DNA from 2 places in the Vallitalea pronyensis genome. Region 1 is predicted to be linked to the other one. Evidence: riboswitches for the same ligand, from Rfam matches in the RefSeq annotation. Region 1 holds a riboswitch; the other holds the start of a gene.
What was found. A riboswitch is a leader RNA that binds a small molecule or an ion and turns the genes downstream of it on or off. The one in region 1 is predicted to bind cyclic di-GMP.
Positions count from the first base shown of each region.

Region 2: it holds a riboswitch for cyclic di-GMP, as region 1 does, so the genes downstream of both, HZI73_RS10540 (hypothetical protein) here and HZI73_RS17305 (transglutaminase-like domain-containing protein) in region 1, are expected to answer to the same signal.

Region 1 covers NZ_CP058649.1:4,113,741-4,125,831, reverse strand. The annotation lists gene HZI73_RS17310 (DUF4073 domain-containing protein) at 1-7,125, shown strand, start outside; cyclic di-GMP riboswitch class I at 7,334-7,421, shown strand; cyclic di-GMP riboswitch class I at 7,454-7,538, shown strand; cyclic di-GMP riboswitch class I at 7,564-7,641, shown strand; gene HZI73_RS17305 (transglutaminase-like domain-containing protein) at 7,691-8,440, shown strand; gene HZI73_RS17300 (MATE family efflux transporter) at 8,788-10,185, shown strand; gene HZI73_RS17295 (TetR/AcrR family transcriptional regulator) at 10,204-10,851, opposite strand; gene HZI73_RS17290 (2-hydroxyacyl-CoA dehydratase) at 10,990-12,091, shown strand, end outside.
Region 2 covers NZ_CP058649.1:2,537,196-2,549,286, forward strand. The annotation lists gene cysS (cysteine--tRNA ligase) at 1-1,119, shown strand, start outside; gene HZI73_RS10525 (Mini-ribonuclease 3) at 1,194-1,610, shown strand; gene HZI73_RS10530 (putative polysaccharide biosynthesis protein) at 1,607-3,211, shown strand; gene rlmB (23S rRNA (guanosine(2251)-2'-O)-methyltransferase RlmB) at 3,261-4,004, shown strand; cyclic di-GMP riboswitch class I at 4,235-4,319, shown strand; gene HZI73_RS10540 (hypothetical protein) at 4,425-5,204, shown strand; gene HZI73_RS10545 (hypothetical protein) at 5,235-5,594, shown strand; gene HZI73_RS10550 (NYN domain-containing protein) at 5,772-6,287, shown strand; gene sigH (RNA polymerase sporulation sigma factor SigH) at 6,299-6,943, shown strand; tRNA gene HZI73_RS10560 (tRNA-Thr) at 7,078-7,151, shown strand; gene HZI73_RS10565 (S-layer homology domain-containing protein) at 7,488-9,620, shown strand; gene HZI73_RS10570 (GNAT family N-acetyltransferase) at 9,657-10,082, shown strand; gene HZI73_RS10575 (hypothetical protein) at 10,289-11,074, shown strand; gene HZI73_RS10580 (S66 family peptidase) at 11,122-12,091, shown strand, end outside.

The DNA.
Region 1 (12,091 bases):
TATGGAAGTATCATGACAGAAGAAGTAACATGGTCATTAAAAGAAGCTATAGAAGGCGTCACTATAGATGCTAATGGACAAGTATCTATAACGAATAAAGCGCCAGGAACAGAATTCACAGTCATAGCAACAAGTGGAAGTAAAACAGGAAGTAAACTTGTCCAACTTAAAAAAGCCCCAGCTATGGTTGCAAATGTGACAGTAAATGGTTTGGATGAGATAACTGTACCAACAGAAGTAGGCAGTCCTTCAAAAGTTACTTACACAGCAATAATAAGAGACCAGTATGGAAATATAATGACAGAAGAAGTAATATGGTCATTAAAAGAAGCTGTAGAAGGCGTCAGTATAGATGTTAATGGACAAGTATCTATAACGAATAAAGCACCAGGAACAGATTTTACAGTCATAGCAACAAGCGGAAGTAAAACAGGAAGTAAGTCAGTTAATCTTAATAAAGCACCAGCTATAGCAACAAGCATAACAGTAAATGGATTAGATGAAATAACTGTGCCAACAGAAAACGATAGTCCTAAAAGTATAGCTTACGCAGTAGAAGTAAAAGATCAATACGGAAGTATCATGACAGGACAAGAAGTAAATTGGTCACTGAAAGAAGCTGTGGAAGGTGTTAGTATAGATAACAATGGAGAAGTAACTGTAACAAATAAAGCGCCAAAAACACAATTCACAATTATAGCAACAAACGGAAATAAAACAGGAAGTAAATCAGTCAACCTTAAAAAAGCACCAGCTATCTTAACAAGCGTGACAATAAATGGTTTAGATGAGATAACTGTACCAAAAGAAGTAGATAGTCCAACAACTTCAACATATACCGCAGAAGTAAAAGACCAATACGGAAACATCATGATAAACCAAGAAGTAACATGGTCATTAAAAGAAGCTGTAGAAGGTGTCAGTATAGAAGACACTGGAAAAAAAGTAACTGTAACAAATAAGGCCCCAGGAACAGAATTCACAGTCATAGCAACAAGTGGAAGTGTTACAGATAGTAAGGTAGTTAATCTTAATAAAGCAACAGCTATGGTTGCAAGCGTGACAGTAAATGGTTTAGATGAGATAACTGTACCAACAGAAATAAATAGTCCTTCAAATGTTACTTACACAGCAATAATAAAAGACCAGTACGGAAATATCATGTTAGAAGAACTAACATGGTCATTAAAAGAAGCTGTAGAAGGTGTCAGTATTGATGCCAATGGGCAAGTAACTGTAACAAACAAAGCACCAGATACAGATTTCACAATCATAGCAACAAGCGGAAGTGAAACAGGAAGCAAGGTAGTCAATCTAAAAAGAGCACCAGCTGTAGTAACAAGCATAGCAGTAAATGGATTAGCTGAAATAACCGTACCAACAGAAGTAGATAGTCCAACAATTTCAACATATACAGCAGAAATAAAAAATCAATATGGAAATATAATGACAGAAGAAGTAATATGGTCATTAAAAGAAGCTGTGGAAGGTGTCAGTATAGATGCCAAAGGACAAGTAACTGTAACGAATAAAGCACCAGGAACAGATTTTACAGTCATAGCAACAAGCGGAAGTAAAACAGGAAGTAAGTCAGTTAATCTTAATAAAGCACCAGCTATAATAACGAGTGTTGTAATAAATGGATTAGCTGAAATAACCGTACCAATAGAAGTAGATAGTCCAACAACTTCAACTTACACAGCAGAAATAAAAGACCAGTACGGAAATATAATGACAGAAGAAGCAACATGGTCATTAAAAGAAGCTGTAGAGGGTGTCAGTATAGATGCCAATGGAAAAGTAACTGTAACTAATAAGGCCCCAGGAACAGAATTTACAGTCATAGCAACAAGTGGAAGCGTTACAGATAGTAAGCTAGTTAATCTTAATAAAGCATCATCTATCGTAACAAGTGTTGTAGTAAACGGATTAGATGAAATAACCGTACCAATAGAAGTAGATAGTCCAACAACTTCAATATATACAGCTGAAATAAAAAACCAGTACGGAAATATAATGACAGAAGAAGTAACATGGTCATTAAAAGAAGCAGTAGAAGGCATCAGCATAGATGAAACTGGAAAAGTAACTGTAACAAATAAAGCACCAGGAACAGAATTCACAATTATAGCAACAAGTAGAAGCGTTACAGATAGTAAGTTAGTTAGTCTTAAAAAAGCACCAGCTATTGTAACAAGCGTAACAGTAAATGGTTTGGATGAGATAACTGTACCAACAGAAGTAGCCAGTCCTTCAAATGTTACTTACACAGCAATAGCAAAAGACCAGTATGGAAACATTATGACAAACCAAGATGTGGAATGGTCCCTTCAAGAAGCTATAGAGGGTATAAGTGTAGATGCCACTGGAAAAGTAACTGTAACAAATAAAGCGCCAGGAACAGAATTCACAATTATAGCTACAAGTGGAAGTGAAACAGGAAGCATAGTAGTCAATCTAAAAAGAGCATCATCTATAATAACAAGCGTGACAGTAGATGGATTAGATGAAATAACTGTGCCTACAGAAATAGATAGTCCAACAAATGTGACTTACGTAGCAGAAATAAAGGATCAATACGGGAATATCATGACAGGTGAAGAAGTAACATGGTCATTACAAGAAACAGTGGAAGGTGTCAGTATAGATGCTAATGGGGAAGTATCTGTAACGAATAAAGCATCTGGAACAGAATTCACAGTCATAGCAACAAGTGGAAGTGTTACAGATAGTAAGTTAGTTAATCTTAATAAAGCAACAGCTATGGTTGCAAGCGTGACAGTAAATGGTTTAGATGAGATAACTGTACCAACAGAAGTAGGCAGTCCTTCAAATGTTACTTACACAGCAATAATAAAAGACCAATACGGAGATATCATAACAGAAGAAGTAACATGGTCATTAAAAGAAGCTATAGAAGGCGTCAGTATAGATGCCAATGGACAAGTAACTGTAACGAATAAAGCACCAGGGACAGAATTAATAATTATAGCTACAAGTGGAAGTGAAACAGGAAGTAAAGTAGTTAATCTTAAAAAAGCACCAGCTATGGTTGCAAGTGTAACAATAAATGGTTTAGATGAAATAACTGTACCAACAGAAATAGATAGTCCTACAAATGTGACTTACGTAGCAGTGATTAAAGACCAGTACGGAAACATCATGACAGGTGAAGAAATAACTTGGTCATTAAAAGAAGCTGTAGAAGGTGTCAGTATAGATGCCAATGGACAAGTATCTGTAACGAATAAAGCACTAGGAACAGAATTCACAGTCATAGCAAAAAGTGGAAGCGTTACACATAGTAAGCTAGTTAATCTTAATAAAGCATCAGCTATCGTAACAAGCGTAACAATAAACGGTTTAGATGAAATAACTGTACCAAGAGAATTAAATAGTCCTACAAATGTGACTTACGTAGCAGTGATTAAAGACCAGTACGGAAATATCATGACAGGTGAAGAAATAAACTGGTCATTAAAAGAAGCAGTAGAAGGCATCAGTATAGATGCCAATGGAAAAGTAACGCTAACAAATGAAGCACCAGGAACGGAATTCTCAGTTATAGCAACAAGTGGAAGCGTTACAGATAGTAAGCTAGTTAATCTTAATAAAGCATCATCTATCGTAACAAGTGTTGTAGTAAATGGATTAGCTGAAATAACCGTACCAACAGAAGTAGATAGTCCAACAACTTCAACATATATCACAGAAGTAAAAGATCAATACGGAAACATCATGACAGGTGAAGAAGTAACATGGTCATTAAAAGAAGCAGTAGAAGGCATCAGCATAGATGCAACTGGAAAAGTATCTGTAACAAATAAAGCGCCAGGGACAGAATTCACAGTTATAGCAACAAGTGGAAGCGTTACAGATAGTAAGTTAGTTAATCTTAAAAAAGCATCAGCAATTGTAACAAGTGTGATTGTAAACGGATTAGATGAAATAACTGTACCAACAGAATTAAGTAGCCCTACAAATATAACTTACACAGCAGAAATAAAAGACCAATACGGAAATATCATGACAGAAGAAGTAACATGGTCATTAAAAGAAGCTGTAGAAGGCGCCAGTATAGATGCAAATGGACAAGCAACTATAACGAATAAAGCCCCAGGAACAGAATTCACAATCATAGCAACAAGCGGAAGTGTTACAGATAGTAAGCTAGTCAATCTTAAAAAAGCACCAGCTATCGTAACAAGTGTTGTAGTAAATGGATTAGCTGAAGTAACCGTACCAATAGAAGTAGATAGTCCAACAACTTCAACATATACCGCAGAAGTAAAAGATCAATACGGAAACATCATGACAGGTGAAGAAGTAAACTGGTCATTACAAAAAGCAGTAGAAGGTGTCAGTATTGATGCCAATGGGCAAGTAACTGTAACAAACAAAGCACCAGATACAGATTTTACAATTATAGCAACAAGTGGAAGCGTTACAGATAGTAAGCTAGTTAGTCTTAATAAAGCACCAGCTATGGTTTCAAGTGTAACAATAAACGGTTTAGATGAAATAACTGTACCAACAGAAGTAGGCAGTCCTACAAATGTGACTTACGTAGCAGTGATTAAAGACCAGTACGGAAACATCATTACAGGTGAAGAAATAAACTGGTCATTACAAAAAGTTGTAGAAGGCGTCAGCATAGATAACACTGGAAAAGTAACGCTAACAAATAAAGCACCAGGAACGGAATTAACAGTCATAGCAACAAGTGGAAGTGTTACAGATAGTAAGGTAGTTAATCTTAAAAAAGCAACAGCTATGGTTGCAAGCGTGACAGTAAATGGTTTAGATGAGATAACTGTACCAACAGAAATAGATAGTCCTTCAAATGTTACTTACACAGCAATAATAAAAGACCAGTACGGAAATATAATGATAGAAGAAGTAACATGGTCATTAAAAGAAGCTGTAGAAGGTGTCAGTATTGATGCCAATGGACAAGTAACGGTAACAAATAAAGCGCCAGGAACAGAATTCACAATTATAGCAACAAGCGGAAGTAAAACAGGAAGTAAGTCAGTTAATCTTAATAAAGCACCAGCTATAATAACAAGTGTTGTAGTAAATGGATTAGCTGAAATAACCGTACCAATAGAAGTAGATAGTCCAACAACTTCAACATATACAGCAGAAATGAAAGACCAGTACGGAAATATAATGACAGAAGAAGTAACATGGTCATTAAAAGAAGCTGTAGAAGGCGTCAGCATAGATACCAATGGACAAGTAACGCTAACAAATAAAGCGCCAGGGACAGAATTCACAGTTATAGCAACAAGTGGAAGTGTTACTTATAGTAAGTTAGTTAGTCTTAAAAAAGCATCAGCAATTGTAACAAGCGTGACAGTAGATGGATTAGATGAAATAACTGTACCAACAGAATTAAGTAGTCCTACAACTGTTACTTACACAGCAGAAGTAAAAGATCAATACGGAAATATCATGATAGGACAAAAAGCAACATGGTCACTGAAAGAATCTGTAGAGGGTGTTAGTATAGATGCCACTGGACAAGTAACTGTAACAAACAAAGCACCAGGAACACAATTCACAATCATAGCAACAAGCGGAAGTATTACAGATAGTAAGCTAGTCAATCTTAAAAAAGCACCAGCTGTCGCAACAAGCATAACAGTAAACGGATTAGACGAAACAACCGTACCAACAGAAATAAATAATCCTACAACTGTAACTTACACAACAGAAGTAAAAGACCAATACGGAAACATCATGACAGCAGATACAGTTAAGTGGTCATTTCAAGAAGAAGTAAGCGGTGTAAGTATTGATGGCAATGGAATGGTAACCATAACCAATGATGCACCTCATGGAAGCATTACAGTAACCGCTAATATTGGTGAATTAGTAAGCATGAAAAATGTAAACTTAAATAAAGCACCTTCTGTAACTGGGGATGATAATGGTAATCTCTTAAATGGTGCGGATGAAACAATGGAATACTCAACCAATGGTGGTACTACTTGGACAGCATACGATGATAATAATGTACCAACATTCCTAGGTAGTGTAACCGTTTATGTGAGATATCAAGAAACACCAACAATTAATGCAGGACCGATTACGGAAGTAGTGTTCACAAAGAACACACCTTCTGCTCCATATGTAACAGGTAATGATAGTTCAAATATTTTGATAGGCGCAGATGATACAATGGAGTATTCAACAGATGGTGGCAGCAACTGGATCGTATACAATACAAATCCTGTTCCTAAGTTCTCTGGCAATGTAACAGTCAAAGTAAGGTATAAAAGCACGATCATAACAAATGCGAGTCCATCAACTGTTGTAGTCTTTACCGCTAATGCTTCCCAAGGTGGAGATGGAGGCGGTGGCAATCCATCAAATGGAGGCGGTGGTAATCCTTCAAACGATGGAGGAGGAACCCCTTCTAACGGTAATGGCAGTCCATCAGATGGCGAAGAAAATGATGACATTGGATTAGAAGAAGAAATGATAATTGAGGAGGATATTACACCACTTGGTGCAGTTGAATTCTTTGATCCTTATGTTAAAGGATTTCCAGATGGTTCTTTTAAACCTAAAAAAGCTGTTACCAGAGCTGAAGTAGCCGCTATGTTTGCAAGGATATTAAAATTAGATACGGATCATGCGGGCAATAACCAGTATACAGATGTAACCATTAACCATTGGAGCTATCAATATATTCAAGCAGTAACTAACATTGGCTTATTTAGGGGATATAGTGATGGAACCTTTAGACCTAATGCACCAATTAAGCGTTCAGAAATTGCAGTTGTATTCTCCGCATATTGGGAATATGTTGGTGCTGTTGTGGATGATCGTGATTCAACATTTATTGATGTTAAAGGGCATTGGGCAGAAAAGTATATTAACAAGCTGTATAATGCTGGGGTTGTTAAAGGCTTTGGTGATAACACCTTTAGACCGAACATGGATACGGCTAGAGAACAAATTGTCATTATGATGAATAAAATTATTGCCAGACCTATGTTAGATTTGGAAGAACCTTCCTTTGAGGATGTTTCAAAAGAACATTGGGCAAATGGAGATATTGAAGCAGCAGCGGCAAAATCAAAAAAGAAAGAAAATATTGAAGAAAACAATTAAGTTTACTCTTAAAATAAGGTGTCTAGTATAATAAACTAGACCCTTATTTTACATGTAGCAGGGAGGCATATAGGTTTAGTAAAATCTCAGATTACTATTGGATGAGATTGTGAGATTATAAGCCTGAGATATATTTACCATGTTGGTAATTTGTGGTATAATGTACATGAGAGGGTAGTCAAAGCGTCGGCAGTATTGACCGGTATTATTCTGTAAATCGTAAAGCATACGAAAGTATGTGACACAAAGCTATAGGGTCTAACGCTTTTTATAAGCTATGACAGCCAGCTACCAGAGGAAGACTTTGATTACCTAGTAATCGAATCTTTTCTCGAAGCGGCAAATTCAGCGAAAGCTGAAGACGCAAAACTACAGGGCCTAAGTCAGAGATGATATGGCAGCCAGTTACCGAAAGAAGAGTTTTATTACTTTTCTTTCCCACGAATATGGCAAACCTATCGTGAGGTAGGGACGCAAAACTATAGGGTCTTCAAATGAAGATAGCCAGGTGCCGAAGGGAGAGTTTCAACTGAAGAAAATAGTATTAACTTTTATAGTTGCATTGATGTGTGTAGTATTTACTGGAATATCTGTATATGCTGCAACTGAAATTATAAAGGTCAATACTGATAACGGCACAGTAAGTATCCAATATGATGCTACTAATTATTCAGATTTGAAAGTTGTCGTGAAAAAAGGTTCTCAGAAATATATCTATAACCTTTATTCATCTAATGAGGAGCTGCCATTACAAATGGGCAATGGTGAGTATACGATAGGATTATATCAAAGAACAGATGGTAATAAGTACAAACTATTAACATCTGACAAGGTACATATGAATTCAAGTAATCATGCAGTATTCTTAGCAAATGTTCAGAATGTAGAATGGACAAGCAACTCAAGTGCAGCTATTCTGGCTCAAGAACTGACTAAAAATGCCAAGACTGACAGAGAGAAACTCGAAGTAATCTATGAATACGTTATTCATAACGTTCACTATGACCATGAAAAAGCTATTAACATAAGTAGCAGATATTTACCATCACCCAATGAAACGTTGATTGAAGGTAAAGGAATATGTTACGATTATGCTTCTTTAATGGCTGCTATGCTAAGAAGTATTGATATTCCTACAAAGCTTGTTCATGGCGATAGTAACTTTACTTCTGTCTATCATGCTTGGAATGAAGTTCTTATAGATGGTGAATGGATAGTTGTAGACACGACCACTGATTCGGCATATATAACCGAAGGTATTCAAATTTCTTATGAAAAGAATCCTTCAGATTATAGTGTTCTTAAGGTTTTTTAATCATGAATAATATTTGCACCCTCTCATAAGTTTTAATTTAAAAGTCTATACCCATCTTTTTTCTATGTCTTAATATGTAATGGTCTATAACCAATCATAGTATATCAGCCTATCATTTTCTTTTAATATCTCTTTCTTTAATACCTTTTTTTATGTATAATTATTTTTAATTTAATGTAATGATAGTGGGCAGATTACTTTTTCAATATTCTTGGATATCAGTCTTGACCCATTGAGTCATTTATATTACTATTAATAGAATAGCGCCACTGAAACTTGAGAAAGCTCTGTATATACCCTATTGTTTAAGGAAAATAGAGTTTTGATTCACACAGAAAGGATTACTTATGAAGAAAAGCATGAACATTGATGCCACGAAAGGCAATATTAAAAAAAATCTATGGGTCTTAGCATGGCCTTTAATGATAGCCAACTTAATACAAGTTGTTTATAACATGGCAGATACATATTGGGTAGGAAAATTGGAAAACAGCACGGATGCCATAGCAGCAGTAACAGTTACTTTTTCCGTTGTGTTTGTATTAGTATCCTTAGCTGCTGGATTGGGCATTGGGTCAGCTACATTAGCAGCCCAATACTATGGAGCAAAAGAGTACAAAAAAGTGGATGAAGTCACGTATACTTCCTTAATTGTTATTGGTGTTGTTGCACTCTTATTTGTTGGGGCGGGTATAATATTTTATGAAGAATTATTCAATCTGTTGAAAACACCACCAGAAATTATTCCTATTGCTAAAGATTACTTTATCATCATCATGGTTGGTATGCTATTTATGTTTATCTTTTTTATTATGAGTGGCATATTGCGAGGTGTTGGTGACACAAGAACACCCATGATTGCAGGCATTGTATCAGGTATTATGAACATGGTACTTGATCCCTTTTTAATCTTTGGCTGGTGGATATTCCCTGAGCTTGGTATATCTGGTGCTGCCTATGCTACTGTTTTCTCCAGGTTTTTTGCTTCCATTTATATTTTTTATGTCGTACTTCGTGGTAAAACATTCTTAAGAATGAATTTGCGGAATTTTAAAGTAGATTTTGGTATTACTAAACAACTGTTTAAAATAGGTGTACCTTCTAGTATTTCACAGGCTGTCATAAGCTTAGGTGGTACCGTTATTATGGGGCGTGTGAATATGTTTGGTGCTGTTGCTGGTGCTGTACATGGTATTGGTGCAAGGCTTGAATCCTTACTATTCATGCCTGCAATGGGACTTTCACAAGCAGCTAGTTCTATCGTAGGGCAGAACCTGGGAGCGGGTCAAAAGGATCGCGCTTATGAAAGTGGCAAGTATGCCATGAAAGCTGTTTTTATCATTCTGTTAGTATTGGGAATCATCTTTTCCATATTCCCATCGGTATTTTTCTCCATATTCTCAGATGATGAAGCTGTTATTGAACTGGGACGTTATTATGTGTATGGGGTTACGTTATTCTTTGCATTTGTTGGCTGTAGAATTGTTATGTCCAATGTATTCCAAGGAGCAGGAGCAGCCTCTGTATCCATGTGGTTAAGTTTAATATGCCTCTGGGTGTTCAGAATCCCTATGGCTTATGGTCTGTCCTATACAGGTTTAGGCATAAAAGGTGTTTGGTTAGGCATGGGATTATCCTTTGTAGTGAGTTTCTTCTTTATGTATTATTTCTATAAAAAGGGTAAGTGGATGGAAATGGCCGTTGTCCATAAAAAAGAAGAACAGCCTGAGTCCATTGAAAAATAGAGCTTGGCTGTTTAGAAACTAAATATCATATCCGAGAATGGACATATCATTGTCCTTCATAATTTGTTGACTCAGTGATAGAATGTCTTCAATTTTATCACTGGGGACATTAAAAATCTGGTTGATTGTTCTAATCAGTAAATGAACAGTATCTGGCAGAGCAATATTCTTCTTGCATAAATAATTCCATATAAGGCTTTGGTACATACCCCTAATAAGGATAGCTCGGTGATAGTACTCTATAGTAGAAAAAGTTGGGTTATATGCGCTAAACCAGTCTTTTGTCATTGTACTTGCAACTTGGACAATGTGTTCTGAAATAATACAAGAATTATATGCAGCAAGGAATAATTCCCCCAAGGTTTCATGTTGGTCAATGAGATTGAAGATAATGGATGCACTTAATGAAAATCCTAAAAGGGGCTCATTATATCTATTCGATAGTACACTTGACTGAAGCATAATGACATTAAAATGTTCATCAACAATATTTAGCAGAATTTCTTCTTTATTTTTATAAAAGTGATATAAGCTCCCAGTGGTCACATCTGCCAATGTAATAATTTGGCGTATGGTTGTTTTTTCATACCCCTGAGTAATGAAGAGTTCTCTTGCTGTTTCCAATATCAAGTTTTTCGTATTTTTAGTATTCGTTTGTTTTTTCATAATTTCATTTTAAGTGGAAAAAGATGATATGTCAAGAAAGGTTAGAACACGTTCTAATCTTTCTTGACATATTGTGTATATGGTGATAACATTTCATTAGAACGTGTTCTAGCGATGAACAAGGACGGAGGCGACATAATGAACAAACCGTTAAGTATAGGAATTGATGTAGGCTCTACGACAGTAAAACTCATTGTCTTAGACGATCAAAAGCAAATAATACACAAAGAATATAATCGACATTTTTCAGATATTAAGAATACCCTTTCAACCATGTTTGGTAATGCTAAAGACCTCTTAATTAAAAAGGCAGGCACTGTGTTTGTAACGGGTTCAGCAGGCATGAATATATCGAAGAAACTGGAAGCCACTTTTATTCAAGAAGTGGTAGCCTGCACCAGTTCTATTGAAGAAATGGTACCAGAAGTTGATGTAGCCATAGAGCTTGGTGGAGAAGATGCAAAGATTACATATTTTGGAGATGTGATTGAACAGCGAATGAATGGTACCTGTGCTGGTGGTACAGGAGCGTTTATTGATCAAATGGCTTCATTATTGCAGACGGATGCAGATGGGTTGAATGAACTCGCCAAAAACTATAAAACTATCTATCCCATAGCGTCTAGATGTGGTGTGTTTGCAAAATCAGATATCCAGCCGCTGCTGAATGAAGGTGCATCAAAAGAGGATATTGCTGTATCTGTCTTGCAAGCAGTGGTCAATCAGACAATAGGAGGCCTTGCACAAGGTAGACCCATTAAGGGTAAAGTTGCCTTTTTAGGAGGTCCTCTATACTTCATGTCGGAGCTTAGGAAAAGATTTATTGAAACCCTAAAGCTTCCAGACCATCAAGTGGTATTTCCAGATAACTCCCAGTTTTTTGTAGCCATGGGATCGGCCTTATTATCTAGAAAAGAAACCATAAAATCTTATAGTGATTTGTATGGCAACATTGCCAACATCTATGATATTGGCAATAACAAGGCAGATGAATTAGACCCATTATTTCAATCGGAACAGGATTATGTCGTATTTAAAGCCCGACACGAAAAAAATAAAGTCGGTAGAGCAAACATAGCATCCTACAGAGGTAAGGCATTTTTAGGTATTGATGCAGGATCAACCACCACCAAAGTGGTTTTAATTGACGACCAGAAACGTGTGCTCTTTACCCACTATGGAAGTAATCAAGGAAAACCTCTTCAATCGACAATAGAAGCTTTAAAAATTATGCATCAGC
Region 2 (12,091 bases), 1.6 Mb from region 1:
CTTGTGGACAGCCAAGGACTTAATGTAAAAGCAGCAACACATACACCTAAAGCCACAGAAGAAGTTGAAGGTATGATTCAGATGATTGAGGCGTTAATTCAAAAAGGTTATGCCTATGAGGTCAATGGCAGTGTGTATTTTGAAACCAAAAAATATAAGCCTTATGGTAAGCTATCCAATAAAAATCAAGATGATTTGGAAGCTGGAGCACGTATTGCAGTAGATGATGAGAAACGCAACCCAATGGATTTTATTCTATGGAAACCTAAGAAAGAAGGGGAGCCCGCGTGGAAATCACCATGGGGCGAAGGTCGTCCTGGGTGGCATATCGAGTGCTCCGTGATGTCCAAGAAATTTTTAGGGGATACCATTGATATTCACGGTGGTGGAGAAGACCTTGTATTTCCTCATCATGAAAATGAAATTGCACAGAGTGAAGCAGCAAATGGTAAGGATTTTGTTAAATACTGGATGCATAATCGTTTTTTAAACATTGATAATAAAAAAATGTCAAAATCTCAAGGTAACTTTTTTACAGTTAGAGATGTAGAGCAAGATTTTTCATATGCAGATATTCGATTTTTTATGTTAAGCGCTCATTATCGTAGTCCCATTAACTTTAGTCATGATCTTATGCAAGCGGCTGTTAGTGGATTAGAAAGAATTCAAACAGCAAGAAGTAACCTGGCTTATCTGATTGAGTGCGTATCACTAGAAGCATTAACTGAGACAGAAAATCAGATGGTGGCAGATGGTAAAGTGAAAGCTTTCCGAGACAAATTTGAAGCATCTATGGAAGATGATTTTAATACGGCAGATGCTATTTCAGCCATCTTTGAACTGGTGAAGTTTGCTAATAAAAATACAAGTACGGCATCATCAAAAGCATTTGTTACCATATTGTTAGATGAGATTGATGCATTATGTGGTATACTAGGTATTGAGGCAAAGCGAGCAGAGACACTTCTGGATGAAGAGATTGATGCGTTGATACAAAAACGTCAAGATGCCCGCAAGAACAGAGATTTTGCCCTAGCAGATCATATTAGAGATACATTAAAGGATAAAGGTATCTTATTAGAAGATACACGTGAAGGTGTCAGGTGGCATCGCTCATAGGCATCCTTCATGATAGATAAGCAGGGTGTTACAGATACTCACGCTTATGATAAGGAAGAAAGGAATTGACGTACATGGAAGCATTTATGGACTTTTTTAAAGAAAGTCTTGATATACATGATGTGAATCCAAGACAGTACTCACCCTTGGTTCTAGCTTATATTGGTGATAGTGTTTTTGATTTAATCATTAAGCACAAAGTAGTTGCAAAAGGCAATGCACCTGTTAACAAATTGCATCAGGCAACAAGCCAATATGTAAAAGCTTCTGCACAAGCCAATACGTTTCGTAAGATAGAGCATTTTTTAACAGAAGATGAAATGGCTGTGTTCAAAAGGGGGAGAAATGCAAAGTCAGGGACGGTTCCCAAGAATGCAGACCTTATGGATTATAAAACCGCTACGGGTTTTGAAGCTTTAATTGGTTTTTTATATTTAGATCATCAATACGAGAGAATCATAGAACTAATGAAAAAAGGGGTATTAGAATGAACTCACAATCAACAAAATTTGTTAAGGGGGCTATGATTCTTTCCATTGCAGGTTTAATAGCTAAGGTTTTTAGTGCCATATACCGTATACCGTTATCCTATTTAGTAGGCAATGATGTTTTTGGTGATTATACGGCTGTATATGGGATTTATGGGCTTTTGATATCACCTGTTTTAGTAGGGATTCCTAATGCTTTGACCAAGATGGTTTCGGAAAGAATTGCTGTAAATGACTATGATAATGCCCATAAAATATATCGTCATGCTATGGTTATATTAGGGTGTTTAGGCTTCCTAATATCTTTATTTATGATATTAGGCGTGGATTGGATTATTGCTACCACAGAGTGGCCTTCCAGTAACCGCTACATGATATATGGTTTTTCCGTATCCGTTATGTTTATAGCAATTGCAGGTGTGTATAAGAGTTATTTTCAAGGTCGAGAAATAATGGTGCCAACTGCATTAACACAAATCATTGAGAATATTTCAAAAGCTATTTTTGGATTGGGTATTATCTACCTTCTCATTAAACTAGAACAAGATTCTGCTATTGTTATAGGGGGAGCTGCTTTTGGCGTTTCATTAGCTTTTATCTTATCTACACTCTATATTGTAAGGTATTATATGAAGCATACAAAAAAAATTCATACAGAAGAATCAAAGGTAGCAAAGCGTTATAAAGAAGTTACTTTTGGACAAGTTGGGAAGCAGTTAGCTAAACTGGCCATTCCAATATCTCTGGCTACGGCTGCTTATTCTGTCATGAATTTCATCGATACAATAACCATATTTAAAAGGATGCAAGCCATCGGATTTAGTAAAGAACAAGTAAGCCATATGTATGGTTTTATGGGAAAAGCATTAACCATTATTAATGTGCCATTGACCATTAGTCTAGCCCTCATGATTAGTATTCTTCCTGCCATATCCACAGCCATGGTACAGAAGAATAAACAGGAAGTGCGCAATAAGATTTCATTAGGTATTCGACTAAGTTTATTATTAGGTCTACCAGCTGCTACGGGTATTATAATTTTAGCAAATCCCATTATGACAATGATCTTTAGGGTTAAGGCCAATGACTATTTACAATTATTTGGTATCTGTCTTGTACTCATGATTATTGGGCAGACTTTAGCTGGCATATTACAAGGCATGGGCAAATATTTGTATCCCGCTATGGCTCTTCTCGTTAGTGTTGGCATTAAATACGCCATTAACTATCATCTGATTGCAAGTGACTTTCAGTTAAGAGGTGCTATAATCGGTTCCATCTGTTACTATGTTGTGTTTGTAAGCCTCAATTATTGGAAATTAAAAAAAGAAACGGGTGTCATACTGGATAAGACGAGTGTGTTTGTGAAACCGATATTAGCATCGGTTATTATGGGAATTAGTGTGTTTTTTATCTATAAAGGGACCATAGGTATTCTTCATAGTAATCTCATCGCCACAGTGTTGACCATTATAAGTGGTATGATCATCTATTTTATCGTGTTATTTGCTACAAAAGCGTTACAGGAAGAGGACCTCAGCTTCCTGCCCAATCATACGAAGGTTATTGCAAAATTAAAGAAATTAGGGCTTATAAAAAAATAATAGGTATAATGTTTTCACATAGATGACACACATAAGGAAGGATAAAGTAATGGATAATAAGGATTTGATACTTATTGGCAGAAATGCCGTATTAGAAGCACTTAAGGCAGAGCGCAGCATTGACAAATTGTTTGTCATTGATGGTAAACATGATGGACCACTTAAAAAAATTGTAGCAGAGGCGAGAAAGCGAAGTATTTTCTTGCAGTTTGTGGGCAAAGATAAATTACATGACATAACAGGCACAACGAAACATCAAGGGGTTGTTGCTTATGCAGCAGCTTATGATTATGTGGACGTACAAGACATACTCAATGATGCCAAAGAGAAGGACGAATCACCTTTTCTACTTATTCTGGATAGTATAGAAGACCCCCATAATTTAGGAGCCATACTAAGGACTGCAAATATCGCAGGTGTACATGGGGTTATCATACCCAAACGAAGGGCTGTAGGTCTAACAGCAACTGTAGCTAAGACGTCGGCTGGCGCTATTGAACATACACCAGTGGCTCGGGTAACTAATGTTGCAAGAACCATTGATGAGTTAAAAAAACAAGGTATGTGGATAGCATGTGCGGACATGGATGGTGATATCATGTACGATATAGACTTAAAAGGGTCTTTAGGTATCGTTATAGGTAATGAAGGTGATGGGGTGTCCCACCATGTAAAAGAAAAATGCGATTTTATGGTAAAAGTGCCTATGAAGGGTAACATTACCTCTTTAAATGCGTCTGTTGCAGCAGGTATTTTGACTTATGAGGCGCTTAGACAAAGAGATTATAAATAGAGAAAAAGTAGAAAACCGCTATTCCTTAGTGATATAGCGGTTTTTTTATGGGTATATAAGGCTGTTTTCTTACAACTTTGTATAAATACACTTACACAAGGTTCTTAGTATTTTTATGAACAAATAAAATGAATTAAAGCAATTATATCATTTTTTGTCATAGTATGTAAAATTAAATTGAATAAATTGGATAAATATGGTATAATTCCATTATATTAAATATCATATTTTATAGTTAATAGCAAACCTATCGAAAGATAGGGACGCAAAGCTATGGGTCTAAGGGAAACATCCTATGATTGCCAGGTTGCCTATTATCCACCAGGCAGCTACTTTGTTGAAGGAGCTGTTTTGTTATGCAATTCTCGAGTAAGGAAAAAGATGTGCTAAACAAAAAAAGTCGTCGAAAGAGGGGATTTAATGGAAAAAACCATTAATGTAAATTTTGAAGAAATCATTGCAGAACGATATTTTGACGAAATAGATTTAGAGCTTGAGTATAAACGATTAGATTGTCATGATCATGCTCTAGTCGAAGAAGCATCCAGATGTCTTGCACAGACATTTGCCGGTGTCACAGTCAAAGGAGCCACTATATCAGAGCCAATGGTTAAAGCAGTAGGTCTGTCAGTAGCTGATTTCACAATATTTGTTCATGAGTACATCAAGAGTGTTGTTCACCATGGTCTATGCTACATAGCCATTAACAAAAGAAATAAGAAAATAATTGGGGTTTTTGCCAACGAGGATTACGACCCTGCAGAAGAAACGCCAGCTTTTACTGGTAATCTTGAGCCCATGAATATCATATGTAAATTGCTTGATGATCTTGATAAGCGATTTTTGGAAACGTTGTATAACAAGAAGAATATTCTAATCGAGAAGAGCCAATTTGTACACATGTTTATGATAGGTATCAAATTAGAAAAGTTTAGAAAAGATATCGCCATGGATTTAATTGATATATGTGAGAAGGATGCCATAGCTAGAAACTACAAAGGTATTTTTCTTGAAGCAACCAATTATAAGTCAGCGGTAATCTTTGATAAATATCTAAAATATTCCTTAGTCTATGATGAAAATAATATGCCCATCTTAACTAAATATTCCGAAACAGAGCATTTCAAAAGTATTCCAGAGGACGTTTCTTGCGACTGTAGAATCTTTTATAGAGCTTTAGACTCAGAATATAATATTTAATAAGACCAATATTTGAGGAGGAAGCGACACATGTATAAAATTGATATTAACACAAGTAAAAAGCTCTTAAGTATCGTGGCAGAAGGTATGTTTAATCTTGACGAGGCAAAAAAGTATAAAGATGATTTTGTTGCTAAATTAAACAGTATTAACCCTAGAGAGTATAGCTTTTTAGCAGATGGAAGAAAGCAAACCACTTCAACTCCAGAAGTAGGGCAAATACTAGCAGAAGTGCTTAATATATACAAAGAAGCTCCCTTTAAAAAACGTTATCTTGTTAAACTGGATTCTGTTATTGCCATGTCACAAGTAAAGCGTTTGTGTGGAGCTGATTTTGATCAAATATTCACCGTAGTTAATACACCTGAAGAAGTGATTAATAGTCTATAGTATTCATATAAAAATCCCTATAAAAGAGGCGGTTTCATGGTCATGCCAAGTACAATGTGGTATTTCATGATAACAGCCTCTTTTTGTATTGAATTTTTAAGTTATATAACGTTTACAAACAGTTAATAGTGTAGTATACTTAAAATGCTTTCAAAACAGATTGGAAGGCGATGAAATTTGGCAAGAGAATTCTTATTAGTAGATGGTTACAATGTGATTCATGCTTGGGACGAGCTAAGAAGAATTGTGAATGAGCAAAACCTTGAAATAGCCAGAAGCAGATTACTGGAGATTCTATCCAATTATCAAGGCTATAAGAAGATTGACGTTATCGTTGTATTTGATGCTCATCGTGTAAAAGGCACTCGAAAAGTGATAACATATCATAATATTAATGTGGTATTTACGAAAGAAGTAGAAACGGCGGACCACTATATTGAAAAAGTGGTTCACCAAATTGGTCGTGATTACCGTGTACGTGTAGCAACTTCCGACGGGCTTGAACAGATTATTATATTAGGAAAAGGTGCAAGCCGTATGTCCGCTAGAGAACTCTACACCGAAGTAAAACAAGTGGAAAAAAACATGCGCAAGAAGTTCATTGAGAAGAAACAATTAGATCATAGTAACCGATTAGAAGGGCATTTGGACTCAGGTGTGTTAGAGTGGATGGAAAAGATGCGTAGAAAATAATACGGAGGTTGATGCAGTTGGATCAAGCAACTTGGTACGATTCATACCTTACAAACTCAGACGAAGAATTGGTAGCGATTGTAAGAGATGGGGATAATGAAGCTCTTGATTATCTCATGAATAAATATAAGATACTGGTAGAAAAGAAAGCAAAATCTTATTTCTTAATCGGCGCAAGTCGAGACGATATTATTCAGGAAGGCATGATTGGACTGTTTAAAGCTATCCGAGATTTTAAGGAAGAAAAAACAGCTTCTTTTTATTCCTTCGCCGATTTATGTGTCACAAGACAAATCATATCAGCAGTAAAAGCGTCAACAAGACAAAAACACCTGCCTCTTAATTCATACATATCACTTAACAAACCATCCTATGAAGAGGAAAATGATAAAGCAACACTTATTGATAAAATGCCGTCCCAAAAAATCATTAACCCAGAAGATTTGTTAATTGGTCAGGAAAATCTAAGCATCATTGAACATGAACTCTCCGCAAGGTTAAGTAAACTTGAAAAAGAAGTTTTACGATGCTATATTGACGGTAAAAGCTATGTGGAAATAGCAGAATATTTGATACGCCCAGTTAAATCCATTGATAATGCCTTACAACGTATTAAGAAGAAGGTTGAGGCTATACTCATTGAAAAAAATGTATAACCAATCCTTTTATATGCTTAATAAGGACAGGTTTTTTGATAAGATGAGCCATCCTATACATTAACAATAAAATAAATGATTTAACTACTTGTCAAAATAAAAATTTGTGCTATAATAGTATAGGTGCTGAAAATGCTCCAATGGCTCAGGTGGTTAGAGCGCGGCCATGGTAAGGCCGAGACCGCCGGTTCAAATCCGGCTTGGAGCTTGCAGAAGTCTTTCAAATTGAAGGGCTTTTTTTTGATGTATATTATATTATTTAAATGATACATAATAAATAAATTACATTTTAATAATCGTCAGCGTTTTGCTGGCGCTTTTTTTAGTGGTCTTAATAATTGTGTATGAACCATTAATCAGTTAATACTTTCATGTAACCCTCATCCATAAATTGATTGATAGTTTTTTTATTGCTTAACAATTAGCTATCTGTTATTATTATGATAATGTTGCATAATTTGTAAAAATATAACAACAATGGTAACTAAACATGTTATGCAAGTTGTATGGACCTAATATATTAACATGAAGGAGACTAACTAAAATGAAAAGAACAATGCTTTCACTTGTAGGATTAACTACATGCACAATTATCTATTTTTTAACGATGCAAACATGTATGGCAACTGTACAAACACCGGAAATAACATATCCTTATGATGGTGACATGATTGAGTGGAGCGATATAAATATAGCGTGGACAAAGATTGTTGAAGCAGATTATTATCATGTTCTTATTGAAGATTTGACAAGTGGTAATTATATAGAAAATAGCACTAAAATAGATGGTGAATCATACTTATTAACAGCAGATAAAATAACACCAGGACATATGATAAGGGTAGCTGTAAATGCATGTGATAGTGATGGAAATGAATCAGGTATACAGGAAATAACGTTCAGTATTAACCAATTAATTACTCACTACAAATTATCAGGGTATGTTAGTGATAATGGGTATTTGTTAATGGCAGGTGTAAAGGTACTGCTAGATAATAATTTAGAGACGATTACAGATTCTAAAGGATATTATGAATTCAATGAGGTAGAAAAAGGTTTACACGAGTTAACGTTTATGTATCCTGAATATACAACAGTTCAGGAGACTGTGGATATTGTTAATAACACAAAGAGAGATATAACTATCATGAGGGCTCCAAAACCTGACCCAGTTATGAAGTTTTTTTCATTAGGTAAGACGACATTTGATGGAGATGTTACATCCTTCTTATCCGATCAAACAGATTTTAAGATAGGAGATACTTTATCTATAGAAGGATCAATAGCTTCAAATGATGGATCAATTGAGAAATTAACAATTTACATTAATGGTCCAGATAACAAAAACCTTCAACAAGAATATGAAACTCAACATACCTCTTATTTTACAAACTCATCATTTAAAATTGGTGAGACATGGATTAAAAACTCAGGAAAATACTGGATTCAAATATGGGCAAAAAATTACAACCGTGAAAGTATAATGGTTGGAGAGATTCAAATAAATGTTGAAGACAATCAATTATTGCCCCCAGAAATAATTTTATCTCAATCAGATTATATTGAAAGCAAAAATGAAATTCAAATAAAGTGGGTTGCTTCTAGAAATGGAACACCTGATTTCTATGAAGTTTTTATTTACGATAAGAATAGAGAAAAAGTTTTTTATGAAAAAGTATTAAATGAAAACGAAATGATGATAAAATCAAGTAACGTGGATATCTCACATCTTATAGATGGAGAAAAGTATTATATCGAATTATATGCTCATAAAGAAGCATGGGAAGCAGGAGTATCGACAACTAATTTTAAGAAAGGTAATATGAAAACGCCTTCATTGAATATAAAGGCAAATTTTGATACAAATAAAATACTAGATAAAGTGACCCATAAGTCCATTACTTTGAATTGGAGTAATGATGAATTAATTCCAATAAACGTTTATGTATATGCAAATGGGGTAAAAGAATTATTTCAAAAAGGTATTATAAATTCTAATTATACAATCTCTACACAGGATCTTTTATATGATAGTAACTATGAAATTGTAGTAGAAATGGATTTACCAAATGGTAAAACCTATAATGAATCAATTGTATTTAACACAGCTAGCAAACCGTCAGATTGGGCAATACCATACATCATAAATTCTCAAGACAATGGATTGCTTACAGATAATGTAAAAAATGATTATACAAGCAATATAACAAGGGAAGAATTTTGTGAAGTTGCAGTACAACTATACAAAGCAATTTCAAAAGATAATAATCCAATACCTGCTCCTGTACAGACATTTAGCGATACAGATAATGAAATGGTTAGAATAGCGTATGGTCTGAAGATTGTTAATGGCAATGGTAAAGGTCAGTTTGAGCCAAATGCTTTTATTACAAGACAAGAGCTAGCAGCTATGATGTTTAGAACGATTGCTGTATCTAATCCAGATATAGATCTAAGTGGGAGTGATAATATTGTTAATGGTTTTTCAGATAAAAGTAATATTGCAAAAGAATGGGCCCTTAAACCAATACAATTCCTAACAAAATATGGCATAATGAATGGTATGGGAGATGGAAACTTTGCTCCAATATCAAATGCTACCAAGGAACAAGCAATAAAAATGGTGAATGTAGCTTATAAAACAAATTATGATTTATTAGACAGTAAAAAGGAATAGTATTCAAGATATGCGTTTGGAGGGAGGTATAGAAGAATGGTAACATTCAATAGAGAGTTAGAATTCCAATACGCAGATATGAATTGTAAAGATTATTTAGAGAGTATGGATAAGCATATTAACAAGGATAGGTTATATAAGAAGATTAAGGACAACGAAGTTATCGTTGTGAAGGATAAGGATAATGTAATTGGTTGGCTTAGATTCAATTATTTTTGGGATAACATACCCATGATGAATATGCTGTTTCTAGAACAACCCTATAGAGGTAAGAAGATTGGTAAAGCTTTAGTTAAGTTTTGGGAAGAAGAAATGAGAAAGCAAAGCTATGAGCAAGTGATGACATCGACACAGGCAGATGAGCATGCTCAACATTTCTATAGGAAATTGGCATATAATGATAGTGGATGTTTAGTTCTTGAAACTCAAGCACTAGAGATTATCTTAATCAAACAATTATAAATGAAATATATAGATAAAACCCTTTTTACAAGGGGTTTTATCTATATGAAAGACTCTATTTACATATTGTACTGTTTATTATATAATGTGTATTAATCATTCTTAATCTATTAGTCAAGGGGTCTAGTGGAGGTAATCTACACATAGAATGATTGTATTGTAACTAGTCTACAGTAAGACTATTTAAACGATGAGGGAGTGGACATATGAAAAAGTTAAGTGTAATATTGGGTCTAGTTGTTGTGCTCATATTATCTGTATGGTTTATGAATACATATAAAGGTTCAGATGATGTGAATGATACCAATCGCCAGACAAATGATGAAACAGATAATCATAATGATGATGAAACAGATGAAAAGGCTTTGACGCAAACGGACATTGTGAAGCTCATTGAACAAAAAAAGTACCAATTTAGAAAACTTAAAATACCTTATGATGCGTATCGTGAAGCACACATGAAATATTTCATGGATACAGATATGGATGATAAGTTTTTGTATACGGGTATTATGGGTATGTTAGATGAAACCGTTACAATGAAAGACTTTATTGGGAAGGATATGGAAGAAACCAAAGAATATTTGGAAAGCTTAGGTCTTTCATTAGAATCCTATGAAAAGGTATTAGAAGATGAAGATGACTTAATGCATCAGGTAAAAATAAGTGATGTTTATAAGGATTACAGCAAAGATGAATGGACTACCGTATTTGTTCAAAAGAAAGTTCAAAGTAAAACGCATATGGTTTATGGCACGGCCAAATATATATTTGAAAAAGTAGACGATACTTATAAAATAAAGATTCATAGTGAAACATGGAATCCAACATTCATTAAAGAGTATTTGTATGAGATACCGAAAAAGAAATACGATTCCATGATGGAAAGACGACCTTTTAACGATAAAGAATACATTGAAGTGATGGACATGAAGGAATTAGTTGGTAAGGTTAGTCAAGAAGAAAACTGGGATGCTCTTTTTGGAGAGTAAAAGCATAACTAATCATAAAAACCAATAGAAGAAAAGGAGGGCTTATATTGATTAAAGCGAAACCACTAAAGAGAGGGTCAAAAATAGCTATCATATCGCCAAGTAATGGTTTGCCAGCCATACTGCCAGATATCTATGAATTGGGACTTCAGAATTTAGAAGAATTGTTTGGTTTTCAAGTGGTAGAATATCCTACAGCAAGGATGCCATCAGAAGAACTTTATCATTCACCTAAGCAACGAGCGGAAGATATCAATAAAGCCTTTGGTGATGACACCATTGATGGCATCATCTGCTCCATAGGTGGTTACGAGTCTGTGAGAATACTTAAATACTTGGATCTGGATGTCATATTAAAACATCCCAAGATGATCATGGGATTCTCAGATGCCACGACCTTTTTAACGTACCTTAATCAAGAGGGCTTAGTCACTTTCTATGGGCCTGCAGTTATGGCTGGATTGGCTCAGTTAAAACATATTGATGATGCTTATAAACGGCATATTGAAGATATGCTTATCCATAGGCAAGTACCATATACCTATACACCTTACACAGCGTGGAGCCATGGTTATAAAGACTGGTCCGTTATGGAAACGTTGGGCCAGTGCACCACGTTCTATAAGAACGAACACCCTATGGCATTTCTTCAACAAGGTAAGCCAGGAGATGTAAAAGGGTATCTATGGGGTGGCTGCATAGAAGTATTAGAATTCTTAAAAGGTACCAGCTATTGGCCTGAGACCAGCTTTTTTCAGGATAAAATCCTCTTCTTTGAAACATCAGAAGAAAAACCATCACCTACAAATGTAGGTTATATGTTACGTAATTATGGTATTATGGGCGTGTTACATCAAATCAAGGGCATCCTATTTGGCAGGCCCAAGGATTATTCTGATGAAGAAAATAAAGCATTACATGGTATAATAAAAAATATATTGGAGATAGAATTTGGTGTAACGGATATACCTGTTATGGTAGACGTGGATATTGGGCATACAGATCCCAAATGGATTA